Regions from separate parts of the Spongiibacter taiwanensis genome, predicted to be linked through region 1. Evidence: predicted binding sites of a transcription regulator. Region 1 holds the regulator's gene; each other region holds the start of a gene.
What was found. The regulator PhoB, encoded in region 1, activates phosphate uptake and scavenging genes when phosphate is short. The targets are predictions, from matches to a motif close to TGTCATAAANNTGTAACA.

Region 1 (4,178 bases):
TTATTATTCCTTACGTGGACACCGTGGCCTATAAGATCACGACCAAGGATATTGTCCTGGATATCCCTTCCCAGGAAGTTATCACTGAGGACAACGCGGTGATCATTGCCAACGCGGTGGCCTATATCAACATTGTATCGCCAGAAAAGGCGGTGTACGGGGTGGAGGATTACACTCTGGCCATTCAGAATCTGGTACAAACTTCGCTTCGTTCCATCATCGGCGAGATGGCCCTGGACGCGGCGCTGTCCTCCCGAGACCAGATCAAAGCCAAATTGAAGGCGGCAATTTCTGACGATATTGCCGACTGGGGAATTACCCTGAAGACGGTGGAAATTCAGGACATCAGTCCCTCGCCAACCATGCAACAGGCGATGGAGGAGCAGGCGGCGGCCGAGCGCCAGCGGCGGGCGGCAGTCACCAAAGCCGAGGGCGAAAAGCAGGCTGCCATTCTGGAGGCAGAAGGGCGGCTAGAGGCTTCCAAGCGGGATGCCCAGGCGCAGGTTGTGCTGGCGCGGGCCAGCGGCGCGGCGATTGAGGCGATCTCGGCGGCGGTGAAGGGAGAAGAGTTGCCGGCGTTGTTTTTGCTGGGCGAGAAATATGCAGATGCCCTGGTGGAGCTGTCCAGCTCCAGCAATGCGAAAACGGTTGTGTTGCCCGCAGACCTGCCCCAGGCGCTCAAGGGCATTTTGAACAAGGCGTAGGAGTTTATGGAGCATACTTTAAGACTGGTTATCAGTTGTCCCGACCGGGTTGGTATTGTCGCGCGGGTGAGCCAGTATGTTGCCGAGCAAGGCGGATGGCTAACGGAAGCGAATTATCACGCTGACGCCGAAAGTAACTGGTTTTTCATGCGCAATGAAATTCGCGCAGCGTCATTGACCCACGGTGTTGATGCCTTTTGCGAAGGCTTTAAAGAGATTGCCGGCTCCTATGACATGGAGTGGCAGCTGGTGGATTCCAATATCAAACGTAAAGTCGTCATTCTGGCCAGCCACGCTTCCCATTGCATTGCCGATATTCTGCACCGGTGGCACAGCGGTGAGCTGGACTGCGACATTCCCTGCGTCATTAGTAACCACGAAAACCTGCGCAGTATGGTGGAGTGGCACGGTATTCCCTTTGAATATGTGCCGGTTACTCCCGAGACGAAAGTTGAGGCCCAACTCAAGATTATGCGGCTCACCCTGGCTGCCCAAGCCGACTGCGTGGTGCTGGCCCGCTACATGCAAATCATTCCGCCGGAGTTTTGTCAGGCGTTTCCGGGCCGAATGATCAATATTCACCACAGTTTCCTGCCGTCATTTATTGGTGCCAATCCCTATCAAAAGGCCTTTGATCGTGGGGTGAAGCTTATCGGTGCAACCAGCCATTACGTGACTGAGACCCTCGACGAAGGCCCCATCATCGAGCAGGATGTGATTCGGGTGAACCACCGACACAGCAAGGATGATATGGTGCGTTTGGGGAAAGACGTGGAAAAGGCGGTACTCGCTCGTGCCCTGCGCAATCACCTGGAAGATCGCGTGCTAGTTCACGGGAATAAAACGGTAGTGTTTGATTAGATTAGAAAAAAACCGATCGTCATAAAAATGTCATCAAGTGTCGATTTAATGCAGTCATGAAAATCGTCGTTAAAGGCTTATAGAATGAATGAAAAGACCATTCTGATTGTCGATGACGAGGCGGCTATTCGCGAGATGATTCGGGTCGGCCTCGAACTTTCCGGCTACCAGTGCCTGGAAGCCAGTAATGCCCAGGAAGCCCATGGCATTATCGTTGATCAGCGCCCCGACCTCGTTCTGCTCGACTGGATGATGCCAGTGACCAGCGGTATTGAATTGCTGCGCCGTCTGCGTCGTGAAGAGCTCACCAAAGACCTGTTGGTCATTATGCTGACCGCTAAGGACGATGAGGATAACCGCGTCCAGGGTCTGGACGTCGGTGCTGACGACTACATCACCAAACCCTTTTCCTCCCGGGAGTTGATGGCCCGGATTAAGGCAGTGTTGCGTCGCAGTGGCAGTCAGAGTGACGAGGAAAGTATTGAAGTGAATGGCTTGAAACTCGACCCGGCGAGTCACCGGGTCTTTGCCCACCAGGACCCCCTTGATATGGGCCCAACCGAATTCAAACTGCTCAAGTTTTTCATGACCCACCAAGAGCGCGCTTACAGTCGTGGCCAGCTATTGGATCAGGTGTGGGGAACCAACGTTTATGTTGAAGAGCGCACGGTTGACGTGCATATCCGCCGTTTGCGTAAAGCGCTGCAGACGGATCGTCAGGATTTCGGTCAGTTAATCCAGACCGTGCGAGGCACCGGTTACCGTTTTTCTGCGACTGGCATAAGCGCCTGACGACGCAATGCGGGATAGTGGCTGGAAGACCGAGCTGACTAAAGTCAGTATTCCCCTAATTGGCATTGCGTTGGTGTGCGCGCTGTTCCAAGTGGGTGTTTGGCCGCTGCTGATTGCTGCTATTGCCGCGTGTGCTTGGCTGTTGTTACAACTCAAAAAATTGAATACATGGTTACAGGGTGGCATGGACGGTGAGCCACCGGAGGCAACAGGTATGTGGGGACAGGTTTTAGATTCAATCTACGACCTGCATCGTCAGGGCGCCCAGGATCGGGCGCGTCTGGGCGCTACGGTGGAGTATCTGCGGGCGTCGTTTGCGTCTATGTCGGACGCCGTAGTGATGTTGGATGCAGCCGGTAATATTGAATGGTGCAATACCGCGGCAGTGGACTTGCTTGGGTTGCAGCACGAGGAGGACACGGGGCGCCAACTAGTCAACTTGATCCGTGCGCCAGCCTTTCTGCGTTATTTCGAATCAGAAAAATACAAAATGCCATTGGAGATGTCGTCTCCAGTCAATGGGCATATACAGCTGAGTATCAATATCAGTTTTTTCGGCCAGGGTAGTAGGTTGTTGTTTGCGCGAGATGTGACCCGGACCCATCGCCTCGAAAAAATGCGCAAGGACTTCGTTGCCAACGTATCCCACGAATTGCGTACGCCGCTGACTGTTATCAATGGTTATCTCGAAACCTTTGCCGAGCACGGTGGCGAAAACCCCCGTTGGGATCGGGCCATCGCTCAGATGCTGCAACAATCCCGGCGCATGCATAATCTGATTCAAGACTTGATGCTGTTGTCGCGGCTGGAAACGTTGCCGGCCTCCGAGCAAGAGCAGATCAGAATGCGCCCGCTGATGGAAATGATTGCCGAAGAGGTTTCGGCCGCGGCAAAAGGGGAGCGGGAGATTCGGGTTGAATGCGATGATGATGCTGACCTACGGGGTTGCTACGCTGAACTGCGCAGCGCCTTCTCGAACCTGGCGGTCAACGCTGCGCGGTACACCGAGGCCGGGGATCAAATTACTCTGCGCTGGTTTCAGGATGACTATCACGCCTATTTTGAAGTCGAAGACACGGGCATTGGCATTGAGCCGCAATACATTCCCAGGCTGACCGAACGCTTTTATCGCGTCGAGGAAAGTCGCTCCATCGACACTGGCGGTACCGGCCTTGGGCTGGCGATTGTCAAGCACGTGTTGATTCGACATCGCGCCGAATTGCGTATTAAAAGTGTCATATCCCAGGGCAGTTGCTTCAGTTGTGTTTTTCCAAAATCATTACTAATCAATAAGTTAAAGTGATTTTTTGGGTAGTCATCGTTTTGTAACATAACTGTAACAATTGGGGTTTAGAGTGCCCCCTTAGACGAGTTTACTGGTTTGAGGAGAGGTCCGTGAAAATCAAGCAAAGTCTAATGGCAATGGCGCTGAGTGTGACCGCAGGGTTCTCGCTGGCGGGCGCCGAAGTAGACCCCGGTCTGGCATCTTACGAGAAAGCGTCGGGTGTCGCCGGAAATCTCTCCAGCGTCGGTTCCGATACCCTCGCCAATCTGATGACCCTGTGGGCTGAAGATTTTAAGCGGCATTACCCGAATGTGAATGTGCAAATCCAGGCCGCTGGGTCGTCCACCGCGCCCCCAGCGCTGACCGAGGGTACCTCCAATGTCGGCCCAATGAGCCGAAAAATGAAGGATAAGGAAATCGAGGCCTTTGAAGGCAAATACGGCTACAAACCCACTGCCGTGCCTGTGGCCATTGATGCCCTGGCGGTGTTTGTGCACAAGGATAATCCGATCGAAGGTATGACGATTGCCCAAGTT
Region 2 (4,178 bases), 720 kb from region 1:
TGAGCCAGACGGCCTTGGGTGCCTTTTTTCTCAGCTTTTTGGGTGCAGAGTTCGGTGTCGATGCTCTGGTGCAACTGCGTGACTCCGTGATGTATGTTCCTTTGATAGCCGTCGCGGTGGGCTTGGCGGGGCTCGGCATGCTGATGTCGGCCACCCACTTGGGCAAACCGCTGCGGGCCTATCGAGGGTTCAATAATTTGCGCCACTCACCCGTGTGCAGGGAAGGGCTCGGTATGTTGCTGTTTATGGTGTTTGGTGGCCTGCACCTGTTGGCAATGCTGCCGGAGAATCCCGTGTTTATTTCCTGGCTGGGTGAGTGGGGCCAGTACCGTGGCCTTGCAACGGTGTTCGCTTATCTAGCGTTGATATCTGGCGGTGTGGGTTTGTACTACATGTACCGCTGTTATCGAATCCCTGCCCGGCCATTCTGGAACCACTGGCAAACGGGTAGTGCCTTTGTCGGTAGCAGTGTAACCCTAGGGGGGCTGCTGGTTGCGGTGATGGGTTTGCCAACACTGCTGTTTATTGGTGGCGATGCCGGGGCATTGATGGGGATCGTCCTGGCAGGTGTGGTAGTGGGGAGTGTGATTGAGTTGATTGGTCTGTGGCGCCATGCCGCCGATATGAACCTGGCCAACAATGAGGGCAGCGTATCGCACTATGTTCAGAGCACACTGTTTGGCAAGAGTTACTGGCTGCGAAATGGCCTGCTCGGCGCAAATGCTTTACTGGCAGGGGTGATGCTGCTGTTCGGTATGGAGGTAACGGGTACCGGCCTGGTATTGCTGGCCAGCCTGCTGTTGTCGGCCCTTGTCGTCGCCACGATCGGTCGGGCCCTGTTCTATGTGCTGGTGGTGCCTACCACGATGCCGGGGGCGTTCTTCTGGAAGAATAAGGATTTTGAGGAGCATGCCAAGGAAATTGGCCTGGCGAACCTCCCTCAGGTCGGTGTGGTGGCGCACGGGCATTGAGCCGCTGGGGATAGACGCTCTGGAAATCGAATCTCGGGAAATCGAACCCGGCGTGTCCCTGGCGACAGACAATATACTCCTGCGGCAAGTCGTCGCCGGCTCTTGCGGTGGGCTAAGTCTGGCGGCAGCGCGGAATCGCTTAGCCCGGCCCTCTGGACATGGCGAGTATGCGGCTAAGTTCGGCGTGGCTGCGGCCGCTGTCTTGGCGCAAATTGTTGAAGCATGCCTGAATTTTGGCCAGGTCGCGTTTGGAGGTGGGGGTGTCTGTGTCGATAACGCCTTCAGTGCGTAATGCAATGCACACATCGCGGCTGAGGATAAAGGTATCTTTGCCGACAAAACGCAGGAAATAGGCACCAGAGTTGCCGCCCAATCGGCTACCGTGCTTTTTCAAGTAGGCCCAAAGACCGATGGTGTCGTCGTCGGGCCAGTCGGCGAGAAACTGGCCAACACTGCCGTGCTGTTTGATTAGATCGAGCACCATCATGGCATTTTCCTGAACCGCCCTGACCTTGCTCAAGTTGCGAATGATTCTGGGGTCCCGGGCCAGGTTTTCTAATTCCTCTGGTGAGCGCGAGGCAACCCAGACAGGAATGAAATGATTGAACACCGTTTCAAAACCAGACCACTTCTGCTCAACCACTCGCCACACGAAGCCTGCGCGAAAAATACACGCGGCCATTTCTGCCAGATAACGATTGTCGGGCGTTCGTATCAATGTCTGAGGGCTGGCGGGACTGGGGAGCTGCTCTTCAATAGCGGCGATGCTGCCGTGATGCTCGATCGCTTGAGTGAGAAAGGACTTGTAAAGGGAGGGCATGGTGTTTTCCGCAAATGTCGATAAGAGCCACATGCTCACTGTTAGTGGAGCATAGTTCCAGATATCGGTGTTCTCGTCAAAGCACTAGCGGCTGCTAACGCCGTCTTGCTCGGGCTGTTGTCACACAATTGCCGCCGTTTTGGCATAAATCTGTAGGCTGCGTGTCGCATTCGCTCTTTAGCATCGAGCTACAAAAAAATCCGCTCGATTGAGGAGATGTTATGCAGCTTAAGAAAACCGCATTGGCGCTGGGTATTGCGCTAGCCTGTCCCTTTTTTCTCGCCGCCTGCGACGGCGATGATGGACGCAATGGCCGTGACGGCGCAGACGGACAAGCCGGGTCGCCAGGTGCCGCTGGATCACCGGGAACACCCGGCGCGCCCGGTAGCAATGGCGCGAATGGCCTGGTAGAACAAACCACTCTCTATGCCGGGAATGAGCAATGCTTTAATGGTGGTGTCAGATTGGATTCGGGTCCAGACCTGGACGGTGATGGCGAACTGGCCGAGTCAGAAATCACCGCAACCTCTTACCTCTGCACACCCACTCAGGTGAATGACAGCAAAAACTTTAATCGCATTGCTGCCTTCCCCGTGTGCCTCCAGTTGGATGCGACCTGCGACGTGGATGACACCACCGCTGCCGAAATTGTGGCTGCCAGCGAGGACGGCTTGACCTTGATTTATTCCGACAGCCCCATGGAGCAAGTCGGTTTTGTCGATATTACTGACCCCAGTAAGCCCTCCGGTTTGGGTGTGTTGGCGCTGGCGGGTGAGCCAACATCGGTGGCGGTGAAAGGCGATTTTGCCCTGGTTGTCATGAATACCTCGGCAGACTTTATTAATGTGTCCGGCGCATTGGCGGTGGTGGATATTGCCAGCCGCAGTGTTGTACGCAGTATCGACCTGGGTGGCCAACCCGATTCTGTGGCCGTTAGCCCAGATGGCCGTTATGCCGCCATCGCCATTGAAAACGAGCGCGATGAAGACCTAGGTGACGGCGCGCCGCCACAACTGCCGGCGGGGAATTTGGTGATCGTGGATCTGGTCGGTACACCTGGGGAGTGGGTAACTCGCACGGTCGAGCTCACTGGCCTTGCTGATCTTTATCCGAGCGATCCCGAGCCTGAGTATATCGACATCAATAGCGACAATATTGCCGTGGTGAGTTTGCAGGAAAACAACCACCTGGTGTTGGTCGATTTGAGCGATGGCAGTGTGGTGAATCACTTCAGCGCCGGTAGCGTTGATTTGGACCAGATTGATACCGACAACGAATCCATTATCAGTTTTACAGACAGCCAGAAGGGTGTGCTGCGTGAGCCCGACGGCGTGACCTGGTTGTCTACTAGCTACTTTGTGACCGCTAACGAGGGTGACCTGGACGGCGGTAGCCGCGGCTTCAGTGTTTTTGATACCGCTGGCGCAGTGATATATGAAACGGGCAATCAGCTTGATTTGCTGACTGCGCGGATTGGTCACTACCCCGATGATCGCTCTGACAATAAAGGCAACGAGCCCGAAAACGCCGAGTTTGGTGTATTTGGTAGTGAGCGCTATTTGTTTGTGAACTCTGAGCGCGCCAGTGTGGTGTTTGTCTACGATGTGGCTGATCTGCGCAACCCGGTGTTCAAGCAGGTACTTCCGGCGGCCATTGGTCCCGAGGGCGCGCTGGCCATCCCCGGCCGTAATCTGCTGGTGGTCGCCAGTGAAGAGGATAGCCGGGACGATGTCTTCCGTTCAGCCCTGAACATCTACCAGTATGGGCAGGCGTCAGCGAACTATCCTTCCATTGTTTCCCAAGACCGCATCGATGGCACGCCGATTCCCTGGGCGGCCCTGTCAGGCCTGTCGGCTGATCCGGTTAACAGCAAACTGGTTTACGCCGTGGATGACAGCTACTACCTGCAAAACCGCATTTTTACCCTCGACGTCAGCAGCAGCCCTGCGGTGATCAACAAAGAGACCTACCTGGTGGATAGCAATGACATCCTGGCAGCCTTACCCGCTGGTGTTCGCCCGGCCGGGGCGATCAACGCCGACAAGACGGTGAATATCGATCCTGAGGGCATTGCCAAGTCGGCCGATGGCGGCTTCTGGATTGCCTCTGAAGGTTCTGGGAACCTTGTTGACGGTCCAGTGGCGAGTCAGAATTTGCTGGTAAAAACCGATGCTAAAGGGGTGATCACAGCCGTAGTGACTCTGCCCGATGGGGTAAACGCGCTGCAGCGTAACAACGGCTTTGAAGGTGTAGCAGAGTTTGAAGGTAAGTTGTATGTCGCCTTCCAGCGGGCTTGGCAGGGCGAAACCAATGTGCGAATCGGCATTTACGATATCGCCGGCGATAGCTGGCGCTTCCTGTTCTACCCCCTCGATGCAGTCGAGTCA
Region 3 (4,178 bases), 420 kb from region 1:
CTTCAACGCCAGTTATTACTACTCATCAAAGTTCTATTTTGATGCCGCCAATGACACCCATCAGGATGCCTACGGCTTGCTGAATGTGCGGCTTAGCTGGGCGCCTCAGGATGAGCGTTACGAGATTGCTGTCTATGCCAACAATGTGACTGATGAGGAATACCTGGTCCAGGTATTGGCCCAGAGCGCAGCAATGCTACAGCAATACGGCACGCCGGCTACCTATGGTGTGGAGTTCACCTTGCGTTTTTAGCCAATCCGATTTGCCGGCGGCATTTGCCGCCGGGTAAAGAATATCACCCGCCTGGCCCACAACCCTGTGGGCCTTTTTTTATTTGATAAGCACGTTGACGAGAGCAAAAGGGCTGCTCTGGTGGTCCCTGCGGCAAATAAGGTCACACTCAGAGCGTCGGTGTGGGTACGAACCAAGGCGGGTTTTCACCGCTAATGGCCAGCCCTTTCGGGCACAAAAAAGCCCGCTGAAGCGGGCTTATTGGTATTGCTGAGGGCCGGATTGCCTTAGTTGACGATCTCGATATCAAAGAAGGCGGTGGTGCCGCTCACTTCGTTGCCCACAATCAGCATGGGACGGCTGGTGGGGCTGTCTTCGGCGCTGACAAACTTGATGGACTCGGGGCCGAGATCGCCAACCAGGTCCAGATCGTCTTCGACATCAGCCAGAGTGAAGTCCCGTGGGTTGATGTACTGAACGAAACGGGGCGATTCGGGGTTGCTGATGTTGTACACCATGACGCCACCGACCCGCTCCAGACCGATAAAGGCGTAGGTCTTACCGGCAACCACACCCACTTCAATGGCCTCAGGCTCGGGACCTTTGTCGTCGGAGCGATCGTCACCTTCGTTGTCATCGTTGCTGGCATTGAAGCCGAACAAGCCCAGACGGTTGGCAGTAATGACTTCAAAGTCGCTGCCAGAGTCATACACCCGCTGCATGGTGCTCGCATCCCAGATTGAGAAGGAGCGGGCACCGTAGCTGTACAGACCTTCGTAGCTGCAATCGGCCTCAGGTAAACCGGTTGTCGCCAGTGATGCACAGGCGCCGGTGGTACCAAGGTTGGCAACCACTTTCAGACGACCCAATTGTTCGTCCTCGTCAAAGCCGGCAGGCAGACGGGCCAACAGGTCAGCGGAGAACGTGGCGCCATCATCTTCGATATCTTTGATGCGCACTTCATCCAGGTAGTGGAAGCAGTCGCCGTCGTCAAAGTCGAATCCGCCCTGAGCGGTACAATCGGCTTCATCAGCCGCGCCAGTCAGGTATTCGCGACCATCGCCTTCGTTGGCGGTCAGCAGGTAGGTTTTGCCGGCGACTTCAATGATTTCGGCGCTGTCAGGCATGTACACACCAAACACCGGCCAGTTGCGAATATTGATCGCACCGTCGTCGTTGCTCGCGTCGAGTTCGTTGCCGGGAATCGAGAAGTCCTTGAAGCCCAGGCCAGTAATGCTGGCCACGGTATTATCGGCCAGATTGATTTCGGCCACGGCGTTGTTTTCTTGCAGCATTACGTAGGCGGTTTGGCTATCGGCGCTGACCACCACGTATTCCGGCTCCAGGTCGGCGCCCTGAGAGGCCGATTTGGACGAGATGCGCACCGGGCCCGTTAGCGCAGCAGTGCCAAGGCTAATCTGAGTCACGTTGGCGGCCGTTACATTGGTGATACCACCAGAGACATCGATCACGGTCACGGTGCCTTCCGGGTCGATAGAGTAATCGCCATTGGGCTCGCCTTCGTTGGCGACAACCACTTTGCTGCCATCGGGGGTGAAGGTCAGCATATCGGGCAGTGCACCGGCCTGAAGGGCGGTGACGAAGGTGCCGTCAGTCTGATAAAAGGCAACGTAACCGGGCTGGGTTTTCGGGCTGGCTTCAATGGCCACAGCCAGAAAGCCATCGTAGACAGACACACTGTTAGCGGCGCCTAGATCGTCGGTGTCGATGCCTTCAACGGCGCCAGCCACATCCGCGGCCACATTCAGCGAGCTGATCAGCGCGGGCGCTGCCGGATCGGTGGCGTTGAGTACATCGACCTTGCCAGACTGGGCATTGACCACAAAGGCGCGGTCAGTAGCGGGATCGAAATCAACAATCTCCGCCGCTGACTCGTCAAATTGACCCGTTTCAAAGCGGCCCATGAAAGACAGCACGATATTGGTGTCGGTCGCGTTTTCACCGGCCGGGCCCTGGGGACCCTGGCTGCCGGGTGTACCCGGTGTGCCCTGTTGACCCTGCTCACCTTGAGGGCCCTGGGCGCCGGTTGCACCCCGATCTCCATCATCCCCGTCGCAGCCGGCCATCGCCAGCAAGGCGGCGGTGATACCGGCTGCGATGGTGGTTTTTCTAATAATCATAACGATCTCCTACAGTTTGCAAAATGCTGCCAGCAGCTTCCGCGTGTTCTATTGCAGGCTCGTTATGTTTTGATGGCGGTTTTATGAAAATCGGGTGAAAGCCAGGCGGTTGGGTTGGGGAGGCGGGATGATCAGTCACGGGCACACTGAAACACCGAGTGTCAGTAGAATTCCGAATAAAGCTAATGTCGGTGCCACCGTATGGTGAGTTTTGGGCCGGTGCTGCCATCCGGTGGGCGCGTCATCCGGCCATTTACTGATGCGCTTACCTTATGACAAAAATAAAACAGTGGTATGAGGTGATTAACCTGTGAGGCTGACAGCGGGTTTGACGGTAAGCGCGACTCTTGCAGTGGGATTGTTTGCGACAGACCGGCTAAGCGCCCAGCAATGCCAGGGCTTTATCTGTCTGGAAGAGATGATCGTGACGGCCAGTGTAGAGGGGCGTCAGCGCTTCCAGGCCAGTATCGCCACCAGTGACGTATTACCCAGCCAAATCGACTTGAACGGTTCCGCCAATTTTGCCGAATTGCTGCGTTTCGTGCCCGGTGTGCGTGCAGAGGCCAGCGGTGGCGAGGGCAATGCCAATTTGACCCTGAGGGGCTTACCCATTTCTGCTGGTGGCGCCCGCTACCTCCAGATTCAGGAAAATGGTCTGCCGGTGCTCCAGTTTGGCGATATTGCCTTTGCCACCGCCGACCAGTTTGTGCGTTTTGATGAGGGTGTTGAGCGCATTGAGGTGGTGCGCGGCGGTTCTGCGGCAACCTTGGCCAGTAATGCGCCCGGGGGGGTAATCAACATTATCGACCGTATCGGTGCCGGCAATGATGGGACGGCTGGCGGCGCGCTGAAACTGAGTCAGGGTTTGGGGCATGACCACCAGCGCCTGGATTTAAATCAGTACAGCGGAGAATTGCTGCCGGGCCTGAGTGCATCGCTTGCAGGATTCTATCGGCGCAGCGACGGCCCGCGGGCTGAAGGGGACAGCCCGGCCCAGGGCGGGCAGCTTCGCTTTGGGGTGAACTACTTTTGGGAGCAGGGCGAGGCCCAGCTCTATGGCCGGTATCTGGATGATCAGGTGCCGATGGACATGCCGGTGCCGGTTAAGGTGTCCGGTGGCCGAATTGAGACCCTGCCGGGAATCGATCCGCGCCAGGCCAATTTCTACTCGCGCAACTGGGGAAGTGACGCCACCTTTGATCGAAATAACACCAATCGCCGCCACGAGGTGAGCGATGGCTTGACGGTGACGTCTGCGGTGCTGGGTGGCAGTTTCAGTGTATCGCCGACACCGACCCTGACGCTGCGCAATCGCAGCCGTATTGCTGATACCGATGGTCGATTTATTGCCGTGTTTCCTGCCGATAATGGCTATGATGCCGGCCCCTTCGTTGAGGCGTCCGGCCCGAATTCAGGGGCGGACTACGCCGGCGAGGTGTTCACCGCCACCGTCTTCAACGTCAGTATCGACGATGTGTCGAATAGGGCGAATGACCTCAGCCTGGAAAAGCACTGGACCTTGGGTAATGGTGACGAAGTCAGTGCCACGCTGGGGTACTTTTACGGTGTTCAGGATGTGGCGCTTACCTGGCAGTTTAATCAGTATTTGCTGGGCCTGGTGGAGCGACATGCACCGTTGATTGGCAGCCATGATACCTCTGCAGAGGTATCATGGCTGCTGGCCAGTGGCACCGATGTATGGGGTGGATGTTGCAACCGGGCCTTTGATATTCGCTATCGCACCCAGGCGCCCTATCTTGCCTTGGCCTGGTCCCGGCAGGATACCAGCGTTGATATTGGCGTTC

Region 2: the regulator PhoB is predicted to act here: its motif matches at 1,932-1,949, upstream of NCG89_RS03825 (esterase-like activity of phytase family protein).
Region 3: the regulator PhoB is predicted to act here: its motif matches at 2,645-2,662, upstream of NCG89_RS15190 (choice-of-anchor I family protein).

Annotation. Positions count from the first base shown of each region.
Region 1 covers NZ_CP098455.1:64,261-68,438, forward strand. The annotation lists gene NCG89_RS00300 (SPFH domain-containing protein) at 1-704, shown strand, start outside; gene purU (formyltetrahydrofolate deformylase) at 711-1,565, shown strand; gene phoB (phosphate regulon transcriptional regulator PhoB) at 1,650-2,357, shown strand; gene phoR (phosphate regulon sensor histidine kinase PhoR) at 2,365-3,660, shown strand; gene NCG89_RS00320 (PstS family phosphate ABC transporter substrate-binding protein) at 3,753-4,178, shown strand, end outside.
Region 2 covers NZ_CP098455.1:788,456-792,633, reverse strand. The annotation lists gene NCG89_RS03835 (DmsC/YnfH family molybdoenzyme membrane anchor subunit) at 1-971, shown strand, start outside; gene NCG89_RS03830 (DNA-3-methyladenine glycosylase I) at 1,111-1,791, opposite strand; gene NCG89_RS03825 (esterase-like activity of phytase family protein) at 2,013-4,178, shown strand, end outside.
Region 3 covers NZ_CP098455.1:3,353,588-3,357,765, forward strand. The annotation lists gene NCG89_RS15185 (TonB-dependent receptor) at 1-253, shown strand, start outside; gene NCG89_RS15190 (choice-of-anchor I family protein) at 520-2,373, opposite strand; gene NCG89_RS15195 (TonB-dependent receptor domain-containing protein) at 2,684-4,178, shown strand, end outside.